DNA from 4 places in the Paenibacillus sp. FSL R10-2796 genome. Region 1 is predicted to be linked to each of the others. Evidence: riboswitches for the same ligand, from Rfam matches in the RefSeq annotation. Region 1 holds a riboswitch; each other region holds the start of a gene.

Region 1 (4,169 bases):
TTTTCTACATCTATTGTGTGTACAATTCCTTTCAAAACTTCATCATTCTTACTACAGGCGGTGACTAATAACAAAAAAACAAAAATAAGAGTCCATTTAATAGTAGTACGTGGTTTTTGAATCATGGACCTTCCCCTCCAGTGGTTACGACATTAATTTAAAATCGGTTGCACAGGCATAGCATTTAGTACATTACCAATATAAGAATAAACAGCAGCCCTTCCATTATGACGACCTTTATTGATTCTGGGGAGTTACAGGTGAATGTCTGTAGTATTGATATTTTTATAAGAACTTTTGTTTGTATATAATAAAAATAAATGTTCTTATTTTAGAGGCGATCAATGATGGAAATGAGTATCGACCAAACGGTTGGGATTATTTATCAGGTCAAGGTGAGCAAGATTACACAACGCGAGATCGAGATCCGTGGCATCCGTGACAAACGTCCAACATAAACAAAGGGGATAAATATCATGCGGTGTATAACAATACGGCAGCCTTGGGCGACCTTAATTGCTCTTGGTGAAAAAGAGTTTGAAACTCGTTCATGGAGAACAGCCTACCGCGGCGAGTTAGGCATCCATGCCGGAGTGAGGATTGACAAAAAGATTTGTGAACAGGAACCGTACAAATCAGTATTGGCGAAACATGGCTATACAGCGAATAATTTGCCGACAGGAGCTATTATTGCTACAGGTCAGCTCGCGGGATGTTATGTGGTTACTCCAGAGGTGGATTTAAGGGAATGGATCAATGGGAACGAATATGATTTTGGCGACTATAGTGAAGGACGGTTTGCCTGGAAGCTTGAAGGGGTTCATCCATTAAGCCATCCAATTCCAGCTAAAGGTCGGCTAAGCTTGTGGGAGCACTCTAATCACTTCTGAACGGCGAACAATATTTTTAATGTAATTTTTATGTGCCTATCAGCTTTTTTTCAGGTTCGAGGTATATATTAGAGACACCAAACACCCCCCAGTGTTTTGTGGTATATCTCTCTCAGGTCTTGCCAACTCCCATGGTAAGGCCTATTTTTTTGTTCACTAATTGATTGGGGGGAGAGAGCGCAGCGGCTTCTATACAGCTTTACTTAATCTGGTACTGTTCTTCGTAACTCTTAAAAGATGAAATATCCAGCCCTAGGTATCTGCGCATATGGATGGCAGCCTGAGCCGCAACAATGTCATTCAACAGCAGCATTCGTTCATGATAGCCACGACATATATACTTGGCTTCAATTCCAGTATTAAGTCTGTTTTGCTCATACACCTTGATTCCCCGTCTTCTCATTTCTGCACGAACATCCCTTAGATCTGTTGTAGCTACTGCAGCAGCTGTTCCAAGCACCTCCAGATAAGGGGCGGGTGTTCGTAAGTGTGTAGATAAAATGGCGGAGTCCCGTTCGAAAGCTGATAAAATCATCGGAAGCAATAAATAAGATTTCACCAGCATGTTGTCCCTGCTTTCTGCTCTATGCATGAATCTCATCACCTCTAATAGGAACGTATATTCGTATTCTACCCCGATATTCCAAAAATAATCAATGGTATTTCTAAACAGCTTATCCAATGTGATTAAATTCACAACTAAATAACGAAGAATAAATTATATTAAAAATTGTAATAATAAAAATTAATGTATCGAACGCAAATAAAGGAGAATTATGATGGAAAAAGAGGGCAGCCTCCAGCGTGGATTGTTTTTTGGTTTAATTCTGAGTGTTCCCTTATGGATATCCATATTGGGCTATATACAGTTACTTTAAAATTTAATGAAAAACCTTATGCGAAGCGCCTTTAGGCGCTTTTTTTGTGTGGTACTAATGCGGGGAATTATCGAAAGGAATTGATTGACAATTGTGGGTGTCGGGAGCTAAACTGTTATTAATTCAAAAGTATTAAAAGTCATAGACTGTTATTGGATAGAATGCTTCAGCTACCAGTTCTGGACTTGCAGTGTAATACATATATATAGTCATGATAATAGCAAACCGTCTGAAAGGGCGGGACGCAAAGTCCAGGAGTCTAAAGTGTCTTAAAGGCACAATGACCGTCCGACTGCCATGAGAAGGGAATTTCACTTCTTTTTGGCGGTCTTTTTTGTTGTTAGGTCCTTTAGAGTTTCTGGTAATTATTCTGATTAATATAAATCATAGTTTTAGGAGGTGTGCCATTTGAAAAGAAGAATAAAACCGTTACTCTCGCTTGTATTAGCTGGGATTTTGACGGTAGGTAGTGGGCTTTCCTCATTGGGAGCTGGAGTTGCTGGAGCTAGCAGTTCTTCTACATTGGGAATTGCAGCGGTCTACAACGTGTTTATTCTAGGGGATATAACAACAGTTTCGGATACGGAAGGAAGGTTTGCTGCTGGAGGTAACGTTAACTTAACCAACTATAGTGTTGGAGATAGGTTGACCGCTGCAGAGGTTTCCCTGACTGACACACTTGTTGTTGGAGGGAATCTTACTTTCAACGGAGGTACTGTTTATGGGAATATCGTGCACGGGGGAGATTTTTCAGGGAATGTAACGCTCCTCAAGGGTGGTACAAAAAGACAGGGGAGTACGATTGACTTTTCAGCCGTAGGTCAGTCTTTGAAGGACAAATCAGCAGAACTTGCAGCATTGCCGGCGAATGGAACAACAGTGTACCAATATGGCAGCCTTACCCTGACAGGTACAGATCCTGCGGTCAATGTTTTTAATGTTTCAGGAGATAACGTCTCTAATACCTATGGAATTACAATAAATGTTCCTTCAGGATCTACTGCAATTATTAATATTGATGGTTCTAACGTAAAAATGAAAAACTTCGGATTTCTACCTAATAACGTGTTGAACAGCAAGAAAATTTTGCTTAACTTTAGCCAAGCTGCGTATCTTGATATGGCAGGCATAGGTGTAATGGGAAGCATACTTGCCCCCTATGCTCATGTTGATTTTATTAATGGTCAGATTAACGGTACTTTAGTGGCGGCTTCACTCAAAGGTACTGGTGGTGAATTTCACCACTATCCATACGATGGTGATGAACCTGGACCAACGCCGACACCAACGCCGACAGTGACGCCGACACCAACAGTGACACCAACGCCAACGCCGACAGTGACGCCGACACCAACACCGACAGTGACACCAACGCCAACGCCGACAGTGACGCCGACACCAACACCGACAGTGACACCAACGCCAACGCCGACAGTGACGCCGACACCAACACCGACAGTGACACCAACGCCAACGCCGACAGTGACGCCGACACCAACAGTGACACCAACGCCAACGCCGACAGTGACACCGACACCAACACCGACAGTGACACCGACACCAACACCGACAGTGACACCAACGCCGACACCGACGCCAACACCATGTCCGACGCCGACAGTGACACCAACACCAACACCAACGCCGACAGTGACACCGACGCCAACGCCGACGCCAACGCCGACAGTGACACCGACGCCAACGCCAACAGTGACACCAACGCCGACAGTGACGCCAACACCGACACCAACGCCGACAGTGACACCAACACCGACACCAACACCGACACCAACGCCGACAGTGACACCAACACCAACGCCGACAGTGACACCAACGCCGACGCCGACAGTGACACCAACGCCGACGCCGACAGTGACACCAACGCCAACGCCGACAGTGACGCCAACACCGACACCAACGCCGACAGTGAAGCCAACACCGACACCAACACCGACACCAACGCCGACAGTGAAGCCAACACCGACACCAACGCCGACAGTGACGCCAACACCGACACCAACACCGACACCAACGCCGACAGTGACGCCAACACCGACACCAACGCCGACAGTGACACCAACACCAACGCCAACAGTGACACCAACGCCGACAGTGACGCCGACATCGACACCAACACCGACAGTGACACCAACGCCGACACCAACACCGACACCAACGCCGACAGTGACGCCGACACCAACACCGACACCAACGCCGACGCCTGAAGCAACACCAACACCGACGGTAACGCCTGAAGCAACACCAACGCCGACGCCTGAAGCAACACCAACACCGATGGTAACGCCAGAGGTAACACCAACACCAACGGTAACACCAGAGGTAACACCAACACCAACGGTAACACCAGAGGTAACACCAACGTCGACACCAGAGACTTCGG
Region 2 (4,169 bases), 3.0 Mb from region 1:
GTGTCTGAACGAACTGTGTTTAGAGATATGGAAGCCTTATGTACAGCAGGAATACCGATTCTTGCCGAACGGGGACGTGAAGGGGGTTGGATGCTCACAGAAGGATACCGGACCTCCTTAACGGGTATGAAGCCCTCAGAGATTGCAACTCTGCTGCTGTCCGCAGACTCCTCAATCTTAAAAGATCTGGGTATACAAAACGACTTCTCTTCTGCCGTGCTTAAGCTGGAGGCTGCTTCCCCATCCAGGCCGAATAATCCAGCCAGTTACCTGAGCCAGCGCATTCATATAGATGGTGCCAGCTGGCACCCTTCCGACGAGACATATCCGTTCCTATCTGTCCTGCAGGAAGCTGTTTGGGAAGACCGTAAAGTGAAGATCACTTACCCACGGAATGACGAGATGAAGGAGCGTTTCATTGAACCTCTCGGGTTAGTCGCAAAACGTGGAGTTTGGTATGTAGTGGCACGAACCGTGGGTGAAATGCGGACTTTTCGCGTGTCGAGATTAATACAAGCTGACGCAACTTATGAATCATTTGTCAGACCTGAGGCTTTTGATTTAAAAAGCTACTGGGAACAATCGACTTTAGCTTTTAAAGCAGCACTGCCAAAATATGTAGTGAACTTAAAGGTGAATGAGTCTATTCTTAAAGAATTACAACGTGAAAGATATGTAACTATAACTTTAGTAGAACCCTCTGCTAATACTGGGTGGATGAACGTGGAGGCCGAATTTAATGCTATAGAATCTGCCTGTCGTATCGTACTCTCTTTCTCTCCTTCAGTTATTGTTTTAGCTCCTATCGAACTAGTAGGGATGGTAAAGTCTGCTATTAAAACAATTTCCACAATATATGAGGAATTTTGACATGAATTCTAAATATCTACTACTTAAAGAAGATTTATGACACTTCTCTATAGACCAATGACCTATAAATCCCCTATAATAACACCATTACATAAAATTTAATAAGGGGGACATTTTACCAATGAGCTGGATGCACAAACTTCCGTTAAAACAAAGAATTGTTGCCGGATGTTACCTCGTTGCCGCACTGTTTGCTATTCCTGTCTTAGTTACGTTAATGATTCTAGGTCAATTTCTCGTAGGAATTATACTAGTAGTTGTTCTTGCAGGTCTGACTTTACCTGTTGCTCGCTTCGTGGAGAGAACGCTTACATCATCTTTTGATGATATTGCTAATGTATCTCACAGTATTTCGAAGGGCGATTTCACTAGCAGAGCGGACGAAAATGGCTCAATGGGTGACGTAAGCCGCTCCTTTAACACAATGATTGATAAGCTCAAGAAGATTCTGACCGATGCATCGCAGATCACCCGTCAAGTTATGGATGCAAGCCGCGGAATCGAAGATAAGAACCAGAACCTGAAAATTGTCATGGCACAAGTAGCCTCTTCTTCTACTGAGCTCGCTCTTGGTGCAAATGAAATATCTACGGATATCGCTGATATGACAGAATCCATTAAAGACATTGAGACCAAAGTATCCAATTATACGAACTCCACCAAAGAAATGAACAGACGTTCAATACATACCTTAGAACTTGTTGAGCAAGGGCGCCAATCCGTAGATACACAGGCTGAAGGCATGCGTAAAAACATAGAGGCTACACAAAAAGTGGCTGATACTATTGAAGCTCTCTCACAAAATGCCCGCGGGATTACGATGATCACCAAGACCATCACAGAGATCGCTGAGCAGACCAACCTGCTGTCACTGAATGCCTCCATCGAAGCTGCTCGTGCCGGAGAGCATGGTCGGGGTTTTGCCGTTGTAGCTCAAGAGGTCCGCAAGCTTGCTGAAGAATCTACGGCATCCACAAAAGAAGTATTCGGCTTGGTCCGCAGCATTGAGTCAGATATTAAACAAGCCATCGATAATATTGCCATCAATGAAGAGGTTGTGCAGGTTCAGAATGAAATGATCACTCAATCTGCCCATATTTTCGCACAAATTGTACAAAGCGTGCAGTACATTACCGAGCAAATCTCTTCATTCTCTGCGGAGAGTGATCTTATGCTAGAAAGTGCCTTGAAAATTTCCAGTGCAATTGAGAATATCTCAGCTATCACCGAAGAAACTGCTGCTGGCACGGAAGAGGTATCGGCGGCTATGAATGAACAGATTAATGCCCTGCAGTCTGTTGCAGAAGAAACGGAAAAAATGACCCAGGCCGTATTTAATCTGCAAAAAACCATTCATATCTTTAAATTCTAGTTCAAAACTATCAACTGCCACCTAAGCTGAGTCTTAGGTGGCAGTTTTTTTCGCGAGGCAAAACTTCATCTCTTGGACAAGACTTTCGTCAAATTTCGAGTTTTTTTAGCGGATTATGTTGACAAAAATTAATGAGGAATATATTGTAAAGTAAAATTATTCTTATCAACTATAAATTAATATTGGCAAAATCCTCGAAAGAGGATGACGCAAAACCATGGATCTACAGCCTCATTTTTTCGTTTGAGGCCATGATTGCCAGGTTGCAGAGGAACCAGGACGGCTGAACTATTGTTCAGTCTTAGCGGCGCCTTATGCCACCAACCTGTGCTTACTATAGAGCACAGGTTTTTACTTTTTGAGTATATTGATCTATCGTATCTATTCGGTAGATTAATAACTAATATATATCAAAAAACTTGTGAGGTGTTTCTTTTGAAGACAGTCGCAGATTACATGGCGGAAGCACTACGTAACCTTGGAGTCACCCATTCTTTTGGGATCATTGGCAAATCCATTTGTCCAATTGTTCTAAAGATGGTGGATTACGGTATTGAATTTATTCCCGGCAGACATGAAGCAAGCTCCGGATTCGAAGCAGCAGGGTATGCGCTGAAAACGGGTAACCTAGGCGTAGCATTTGGTACTTCGGGTCCTGGGGGAACTAACCTGCTTACAGCAGCAGCACATGCGAAAGCTAACAACCTACCTGTCCTATTTATTACCGGCCACCAATCCATTACAGAGCTTGGAATTCCTCAATGTCAGGACTCCACCTCTTTTCTGGCTGATTTAGCTGATATGTTCAGACCTGCCACCTTGTTCAGTAAATTGGTTGAACGTGGGGATCACTTTGGTACTATTTTTAATCATGCGATTTCTGTGGCCCTGACCAAACGGGGTCCTGTTCATCTTTGTATTCCTTTTGATGTACAAACTGAAGTATTGGAAGAATGCAATATAGTAATCCCAGAAAGAGAGTCTCTAATTAGTCAAGCTAATATCGATAGAGTCATCGATGCTATTCAAGCTGCTAAGAATCCTTTGATTATTGCGGGTAAAGGAATTAACCGCTCCGGAGCACATAAAGAGCTTGTTCAACTCGCAGAAACATTTAATATTCCTGTAGTAACATCTCCTGGTGGAAAAGGGGCTATAGTCTGGGATCACCCACTCTATCATGGTCCTATTGGCGTTGGCGGTTCGACCCACGGGGACGATTTATTGAATAAAAGCGATTTATTTATAGTGCTTGGATCACGTTTAAGTGATATGACCATCTGTAATCTTAAACGGGAGAATCATCCAGCAACTTTAATTCAATTTGATATTGATCCAACCTTTGTCGGAAAAATACTATTGTCCAAAACGATACCGGTCACTGGGGACCTGCGCGATAATTTGGTGCACTGCCTAAATCATATTGACCCAAGCACAATCACCAAACGTGAGGCTTTGGCCGATGCGGATTATTCAGAAGAGCTTCCAACCCTCAAGAATCTTTCCCTTGCTTCGGTAATGAGCACTTTAAGTGATTTGATCCCTTATAATAATTCAATTTTCGTTGATGATGGAAGTCATGGATTCCACGCTGCAAAATGGTACAAGGTTAAGAAACCGGGCAGCTTTGTTTTTGATGCGTATTTTGCTTGCATGGGTAATTCGATCGGCATGGCTATTGGTGCAAAAGTTGCTGCTCCTGAAGAAACTGTCCTCTGCATTACAGGTGATGGTTGTTTCATGATGCTCGGCGCTGAGATTAACACCGCTGTCTGCAAAGATATCCCTGTCATCTTTATCGTGGTCAATAATAAGCAACTAGATATGGCTCTTAAGGGTATGGAGAAAACCACAGGTCGTATCGATGGAACTCTATATGAAGTACCAATGGACGCCGTAAAATTCGCTGAATCTCTAGGTGCTAAAG
Region 3 (4,169 bases), 2.7 Mb from region 1:
TACCCCCAAAACTGGTTGCCCCGACAAGAAGATGGATTCATCCAACTTTGTCACCTTCTGACCAGTAAAATCGCTCCCACTGAAGTACTCAGCTTTCAACCCCGAAACGGCATATTTCAAAAGAGTGTGCCCTTCCGTTCCATATCCAGTGTGAATGTTTGGCCTTTGATTTGTGATCAGATCACCACCTACCGCAAACAATCCTCCGGTTGTAATGTTTAAATGATTATTCACACTAATGCTGTCGCGGACGAACAGGTCACCTTTCTTCACTTTCAAATCAGCTACAAGATTATTGGATATAACCACTCCTATTGAAATCTCGTCTTCAATATTCATAATTACATTAGTATTAATATTCAAACTTCCAGGAACCAATACTCTCTTCGCTTCTATATTGAGCGTACCGCTGTTATAAGTTAAATCACCTGCGAAAAGTTCATTGTCTACATGAAAATCCAGATTATTATTCAATTGAAAAGCACCTTGCACCCATAGATTCCCATTTGACTCATCACTACTGCCGTTTAAGATATTTAAAGACAATGCAGCGTTGGCATTTAGCCCTCCCTTCAGGATTAAGGTTCCGTAGACAGTAATGTTCAAGAATTGATTGGTATTAATACCCTCTAATATTAAAATAACCGGCTTGTCCGGACTTCCAAAAGTAACACTCTTCTCTAAATTGAGATGTCCTGCTTTAATAATTGCTGGACTATGTAGGCTTGAAGTAACAGCTTGATGGATCGCAGTAACATCACTGCCACTAACAGTGAAAGCAGTTTGTTCATATTGTTGTATCCGTAGCTTGATATTGTCAGTCTGTTCGTTCATATATCTGGAGATCTCCCCTTGGAGTCCCTTCACTTTTATAAACGGAGGAGCATTATGTACATTGACCATCGTCCCTGACATCAATACCTTGTTCCCGGCTATCTTATTTTCTTCTGCTGGCAAAGCGATACGGGGTTGTGCAAGAGTAGGAGTGAACATGTTAACCATAGAAATTTCGATATTATTTAATGCCGTTTCTACATTAGGACTATTAATCTGACTCAAGCTTAGCTTTCCATCCCTTACAGTAACACTTTTCTTCAATGTAGAATGCTCTCCAGGGTCTAACGATAGACCATCCCAGAATATAGTGCCTTCCACATCCAGTGCATTCTTACTTCCATATACTGAATCACCCACAGTTACAGCTACTTCATAGATACCATTGTCTAATTGAATCTCCCACATCCCGTCAGGATGCATTAATGTCAATGTATCGAGAGTAGGATTTCCGTACGAGCTCTGACTCATATTAAACTTGTTCTGCAAGTCATCATAAGTAGCTCTTGTAACAGTGGAATTTGTATGATCTGTAGTCCAACCGTAGGCATAGTTGTTTTTAACACCGAATACTTCTCCGTAATCAGCGAGAAACCCCTCTGGAGTATGCGATTGCATAGGTTGAAATTGAATTTTAATTGTCTCTCCTTGCGCAAGGACTTTCATGTAACTCCCACCAAGAAAAGGAGCAAACAGCTGAATTAACAACAATAAACATAATAATTTACTTATTAATCTCTTTCTTTTTGTCATAATGTCCTCCGATTTAAGAATAAGTTCAAATGCTATCCATAAAAAAACACAAAAAAAAACCACTAGAAGAAGCGGCCCGGCTACCATTCGTTAGCATCCTTAGATGTTCGAATAAGGCCCGTGGCTTTGCGTCCCTGACTTTCGTGCAGGTTTGCCTTTTTAATTCAAATGGTTATTAAAGGAAATCGAAAACAGATTCAATACTCCACTTACAATGTATTCTCTGCTTGGTAATAATACCCTATAACTGAATCACTGGATATAGTCATTACTGTGAACTTTGTCGTTTTTCATCTAATTCTTTGTTATAACCTCCCTATCAACAACCAAATTTACTAATATATAGAAAAAATACGCCTCTTCATAATAATATCCTAGTACGAAATACCTAAGACAATTTCTGAAGAGGCGCATCAATTGATCACACCAAATCTGTATCTTCTATTGAACATAAGCCTGCATATACGTTCGCTTACCCTTTGCGTCCTTCAAATAAGGTCCTAAACCAGCAAAGCGGGAGTGATCCATATAAACACCAGTCATCCATCTGCCTTCTGTTAGGCCTCCGTTCCATTTGAGGACAAGGTCAGGGGCGGCTATCCATTCCTGATAAATCTGTATATTCTGATCTTTGTACTCTTTACAAGGCTTAGACTGCTCCAGAAGACGTAGATCATTAAGGTAAGTTGGCACGAAATAAGAGGATATCGTATGCAAATCATCTTCATCAAAAAAGGGCTCATCCCCTAAAAAGGGTTTGAATAATACGGTATTCTCGTACATGGACCAAATTAGGGCTTGTAGCACCATGCTTTGGCGAATGCCATTATGGAACTTATATTGTCGTTGATTACTCGCCACATTCACTTCTTGAAGAGGTTCCGTCGACTCCAGGCAATGCCGTTCACAGCCGATACATTTCCAGCCAGAAGGACTTTGAATCCATTTTTGAAAAATAGTCCCGCTATCATTGTTGCCTTTGTAGAGTGAAGAGATAATGCTGTAAGGCACGCCAATCCACGCATCCCATAAGGAATCTGGAAGATGGCTATGCAGCATGAACAACGTCTTGTCATAGATGAGCTGTACTTTGATCGAAGCGTTCTCCAGCTCAGCAACATCCTTTTTTCCATACGTTATTTCCCGGGAAAACAGGGTGGTCTTCATCTCCCTCGCCTCCTAATAGTTTTGCTATGCCTGTACTCCAGCTGAGTAGATTTGAGCAAAAACCAATATTGCAAGCGTTTCCATGCAAGGAACATACAACGTTTTTTCTATTATATTACAGATTTTTTCGATCTGTGCAAGGTTTTTATTTAAAAATTGAAAAGCCCTCCTCCGTTCTTCAGGAAAAAGGGCCACAACACGACTTTGATTTCTACTCTACCCAGCTCTCAGCCCAAGACTGAATCTGCTGCATAACAGGCTCCAGCGCACGGCCTTTGTCTGTTAGTTCATATTCAATACGCACAGGTGTTTCCGGGTATACATGTCTAACCAGAATACCCTCACCTTCCAAATCCTTCATCCGCTCGGACAGCATCTTATCGCTCATTGAAGGAATGAGGCCGGAAATATCTTTAAACCGCTTCGGTCCACTCATCAATGTCTGAATAATAAGTCCATTCCAACGTTTGCCTAAGAAAGAGAAGGCTGTCTCAAATCTGGGACACATCGAAATTTGATGTTCTTCCATTGTTCTCACCTCTCACTAGCGAAACTTACTATTAGTTAGTATATATAATATTAACACATTTCATCCCTGATGAACATCGTTTACTAAAAAAAGTTCATCTGACATTATCATTATATCCTCGTTGTCAATCCCCTGTATGTGCTCTAGATTCCCTTTTAGAGATCGCTTCTGTCACGATTTGCGCCAAGTCATCATTTCCGAATAAGGAGAGTACGCCCAGAACTGTGTCATCAGAAATATCCCCTGCTTCCTCCGCTGAAACCGTTAGGGCAAGCGCTTTTCGCAAGGCTTCATTCCCTTCTTGCTGTGGATAAGCCTGCAAATACAAACTGTGCGGGTCGAGTCCTTGATTCACGCACCACTGGGCGAATACAAGGATCATCATCTCTTCCTCACGCTTATAGCTTTCGATGATTTGTTCCTCCACTAATTTACGGTTGTCTTCCATAATTTACTCCTTTCTTAGAGACCTCATTCAGCAAGCTGAGCTGCCAATCTATGACTAGGCAGAACTGCTGAAGCAGCAATACTGCATAACTCTGGTGTATTTATATTGTTCAGGAAATGATCTACCACTCCACCAAAACCTCTTCTATCCAGCACCGTATCCCAGCTTCCAAAGCTCTGGGTCCGTGGCAAAGCATTTTTTTCATATAGGATGGCTTGGTCCAGATCTGCCACTTCCACCGAACGTCCATTACCGTGCAGCTCCAGCTTCTCCAAATCAACACCCGCCTCACGAAGCATGCTATACATCCCCACTGAGCCTTGCTCCCAACCCAGCATTCCAGATGCCTGCACAAGTCGCCCCTCTCCATTGGATTGAAGATTACTGCGAAGCAGCTCATACTGATCTCCACATAACCATAACAGCAGATCAAGCATA
Region 4 (4,169 bases), 600 kb from region 1:
CCGATTCCGATAGGTTTACCCTCGGCCAATGCGAGCAGATCCTCATAGTAGGACTGTTTATAATCGTTATTGTAGATATCCGCAGCCAGAACATCGAGTTTATCCCCACCGGGATAATATGCAGCATATGGATCTGACCATTCATTCGGTGCATTTGGATTCCACACCCACAGTAGATTATTTAGCTTGTGTGTGTTTACAAAACGATCATAGACAATACTCCACAGCTCTGAAAAATTGTCCTTTTTCCCCCACCAAAACCAACCACCATTCATTTCATGGTAAGGTCGCCATAAGACCGGCACTCCGGCATCACGCAGCTGACCCAAATATCCAGCAACCTCGTCTAGATCTGAAATTAGCCTCTTATACTGAGCTGTCCCAGGTGTAACATAAGCATTAAATTTCTCTTGACTGAGACTTCTGTTTACATTGGACCATTCTGGTGAGGTTCCCGGTAAGCTCTGATGGAAGGTCATGGCTACAATGCCACCCTCCTGATGCCATTCAATTGCACTGTCTATAACAGCTTGCCGCTGTTCTGCGATCGTCCCTTCGGATTGATTATTAATCGCCCCTAATTCATAACCATGTAGAACGGCATTTTGTCCCGAAGTATTCTTCAGCTTATGAACCAGTTCATCTGGACTTTCTAGATAATCATGCTGGCCGGACAAGATCCCTTTGCCACGTAGATTCACCAAATTACTCAGCAGTTGCTTGGCTTCTTCAGAAGCCGAAGGATTGCTTGGTATAGCCGGAGGTAGAGAGGAAGAAACACTCATAGCCTTCGGAAGACTTTTAACCTCTCCCCAAGGCAGCAAGGAAAAAATAATAAACACCGGTAACATAGTAAACAACAATCTGTTTTTCTTATAATATTTACGCAAATAAATCCTCCTTTCGGTAGCTGTACTGCCTCCACAGGTGTTAAAAACATACCTGTTATCGGACAATCGTCTTCTGACCTAATGAGGACTATAGCTTAGTAGCTCTGCAATAACGCAGAGCCACTAAGGATCGACCTTTAATTTTCATCAATCAGGAGACATCCGGAAGAAAAAGTGCACTTGCTGGAACTGTCTCTTTAGCTTGACTAGCACTTTCCCACATCAAGCGGACTCTCGCATCGCCTTCATTCTCGTAATACTCCACCTTGATATCATATAGCTGGCCAGCCTTCAGCGTTATAGTGCCCTTACGCTCAGTACCACTTTGCTTAGTCCAACTATCAATCACGGATTCCCCATTCACCCAGACACGGATACCATCATCTGAGGTAGTGTAAAATGTATATTGCTCATTATATAATGGCTTAATTTTACCGCTCCAACGTATGGAGAACCGATCAATCCCGAGGGCGGCATCCGGGGAGCCTTGCCGCCAATTGAAATCGATTATTGCATCAGTTCTGTTAAGAGTTGCTGCTCCCGACAATTGCATGTTGTTGTAATACTCTCCTGCAAGCCCCTTCGCGAGAGGAATTGCTGCCTCCCCCTCTTCTTCAGAAGGTGCCGGCGCTGGTGCGGCGCTAGGTGTCGGTGCCAGACCAGTATTTAATTTATCTCTGGTCAGGGTATAGTTGCTATTCATAAATGTTTTGATTGTGTCTGCACTGTTATTCTCGTAAAGCATTTTTCCCCAGCTCATCATATACGTCCATTTACTTTGCGATTGCTGAAGCTTCTCCAGATTAGGCATTTCACCATTTTCCCCGATCGCAATCGGTTTGCCTGCGGCTAGACTCAATAAGCTGTCATAGTATTTTTGCTGGTAATCATTTTCGTATATATCTGCTGCCAGAATATCTACTTTATCAGCACCTGGATAAGTTAGCGCATAAGGATCTGACCAAACATTGGGAGCATTCGGACTCCATACCCATAACAAATTATTTAATTTATGAACGTTAACAAAACGGTCATACATAATATTCCATAGTGTAGAAAAGTTATTTTTCTTCCCCCACCAGAACCAGTTCCCGTTCATTTCATGATAGGGTCTCCAAAGCACCGGAACGTTGGCATCGCGCAAGCTTTTTAAAGAGACGGCCACCTTATCAAGCTCAGCGATCAGATTGTTATATTGCTTGGTACCCGGTGTAACGTAACTATCGAACTCACTCTGGCTAAGTGTTTTTTTCACATTATCCCAGTCATAAGAGGTGCCCGGCAGGTTAGCATGAAAAGTCATAGCTACGATCCCGCCCGCTTTATTCCAGTTGATGGCGCTGTTCACCACATTTTGACGTTGCCAAGCCATCGTTGCTTCGGACTGGCCACTGATCGCACCCATTTCATAACCGTGAAGAGCCGCATATTGTCCGCTGGTTCCCTTCAGCATATTGTTAATTTCATCTGGACTTTCTAAATAGTCATGTTGACCAGCAATAATGCCTTTTCCTGAGATCGAGTAAAAATAGTTAAGCAGCTTTACGGCTTCAGGTGAGGCACCTGGGGTAACCGGCGTTCCAGAATTTGAAGCAGCTATGACAATAGACGGCGAAATTCCAACAGCCAGCGGAAGTGCAGTCAGAAACAGGACGAGTGACAGAAATGCACCAAACAATCGATACGTACGGTAAGCTTTCAAAATAATCTCCCTTTCGGTAGCCAGGCTGCCACTCTTTCGAAGGCCCTATAGCTTTGCGTCCCTACCTTTCGATAGGTTTGCCTTTTCAATTTAAGAGAAATAATCTCTCTTACCGTAAGTATCGACGACAATTAATGATCTATTTAGTGTTTTTATGACTTTTTTTGATAATTGAGTCAATTTACCTGTTTCAAGAAATTTTGAATTGGTTAAATAGATAGGTTAGACCTATGAAATGAATTGTTGTAGTTCTATATCATTCCAGTCTAAAGTAATACGTATGTTATCTTCTTCTACTAATTCAGACCCCGTCTGTACCTCTATAAACTCAACATCCGTCAAAGCAAGGATCGCGTGCTTCGTTCCTTCCGGTATACGTACCACGTCCCCAGCCTTCACATTATGTTTTTTCTCATTCAGCACAATACTTGCTTCGCCGCTGACGATTGTCCAAATTTCACTACGCTTGCGATGTAATTGATAGCTGATATTATTCCCCTCGGATATAAAAATCCGTTTGGTCAGCACTTCATTGCCTTCATCATATTTCACATAATCAATAACTTTGTAATGGCCCCAACGGCGTTCCTCGTACATCGGTCTTTGTTCAAAGGTCTTCAGCACTTCTTTAATCCGTGGGCTCTCAGCTTTATGGGTAACTAGAATTCCATCCGGGCTAGCCGCAATGATCAGATCCTTCGCACCAATTACCGTTATCGGAATGTCCAGCTCATTAATCAAGCAAGTCCCCTCAGAATCCGCCGTCACAAAACCTTTTCCTACATGCTTGCTGCTCATTTCCTCTGTCAGCGTATTCCACGTTCCAAGATCCTTCCAGAATCCATCATACGGCTGCACCACAATATGTTCTTCTTTCTCCACCACTTCATAATCAAAGCTGATGGAAGACAATAGCTTATACTGCTTCTGCAATTCTTCATATCCTAAAGGCAACCCTTTACGCTGCAAAATATCTAACAAGTACCCTAAGCGGAAGGCAAACACGCCGCAATTCCACAAGGCATTTTGTTCGATGAGCTGTTCTGCTTGTATGCGGTCTGGTTTCTCTTGAAAGTGACTCACCTTCATAAAACCATTTTCCCCCGCCTCTTCGGTGGTAGGAATAATATATCCGTATTTCTCTGAGGCATGTTCAGGAACAACACCCATTAGAGCCAGATTTGCTCCACTTTCCAGCATGGTCTCCTCAAGCATAGCTATGGTATCGAAAAAGGATGCTTCTACATAAGGGTCAACAGGCAATATTGCTACCGTCTCCGCTGGAGAAACACCTGCCACTGAATAAAGATAGGTAGCTGTTAAGGCGATAGCCGGAAAAGTATCCCGACGCTCCGGTTCAACGATAATCGGCACATGACTTCCCAGTTGGCTTTGTATCATTTCTACTTGGCCGCGGCCGGTGGCCAGATAAGATGATTCTGCCATCCCTGCTTCCTCCAACTGTCTCCAGACACGTTGTACCATGGATTCTGGTTCACCTTGAGGGCTTTCAAGTACCTTTAGAAATTGCTTTGAACGTGAGTCGTTGGACAACGGCCATAACCGTTTACCTGAAC

Evidence for each region. Region 1 has a riboswitch for cyclic di-GMP ahead of NST58_RS02895 (choice-of-anchor A family protein). Riboswitches for the same ligand answer to the same signal wherever they lie in the genome.
Region 2: linked by a shared signal. The riboswitch ahead of NST58_RS22330 (thiamine pyrophosphate-binding protein) and the one ahead of NST58_RS02895 (choice-of-anchor A family protein) in region 1 are both predicted to bind cyclic di-GMP.
Region 3: linked by a shared signal. The riboswitch ahead of NST58_RS23325 (PA14 domain-containing protein) and the one ahead of NST58_RS02895 (choice-of-anchor A family protein) in region 1 are both predicted to bind cyclic di-GMP.
Region 4: linked by a shared signal. The riboswitch ahead of NST58_RS05340 (glycosyl hydrolase) and the one ahead of NST58_RS02895 (choice-of-anchor A family protein) in region 1 are both predicted to bind cyclic di-GMP.

What each region holds. Positions count from the first base shown of each region.
Region 1 is NZ_CP150178.1:612,225-616,393, forward strand. It holds gene NST58_RS02880 (DUF3221 domain-containing protein) at 1-125, opposite strand, end outside; gene NST58_RS02885 (ASCH domain-containing protein) at 477-890, shown strand; gene NST58_RS02890 (hypothetical protein) at 1,090-1,482, opposite strand; cyclic di-GMP riboswitch class I at 1,978-2,068, shown strand; gene NST58_RS02895 (choice-of-anchor A family protein) at 2,177-4,169, shown strand, end outside.
Region 2 is NZ_CP150178.1:4,911,910-4,916,078, forward strand. It holds gene NST58_RS22320 (YafY family protein) at 1-870, shown strand, start outside; gene NST58_RS22325 (HAMP domain-containing methyl-accepting chemotaxis protein) at 992-2,242, shown strand; cyclic di-GMP riboswitch class I at 2,417-2,513, shown strand; gene NST58_RS22330 (thiamine pyrophosphate-binding protein) at 2,669-4,169, shown strand, end outside.
Region 3 is NZ_CP150178.1:5,157,491-5,161,659, forward strand. It holds gene NST58_RS23325 (PA14 domain-containing protein) at 1-1,500, opposite strand, end outside; cyclic di-GMP riboswitch class I at 1,655-1,753, opposite strand; gene NST58_RS23330 (hypothetical protein) at 2,029-2,754, opposite strand; gene NST58_RS23335 (helix-turn-helix domain-containing protein) at 2,966-3,283, opposite strand; gene NST58_RS23340 (hypothetical protein) at 3,408-3,731, opposite strand; gene NST58_RS23345 (Gfo/Idh/MocA family oxidoreductase) at 3,755-4,169, opposite strand, start outside.
Region 4 is NZ_CP150178.1:1,208,818-1,212,986, reverse strand. It holds gene NST58_RS05345 (glycosyl hydrolase) at 1-890, opposite strand, end outside; gene NST58_RS05340 (glycosyl hydrolase) at 1,042-2,592, opposite strand; cyclic di-GMP riboswitch class I at 2,605-2,684, opposite strand; gene NST58_RS05335 (sugar phosphate nucleotidyltransferase) at 2,821-4,169, opposite strand, start outside.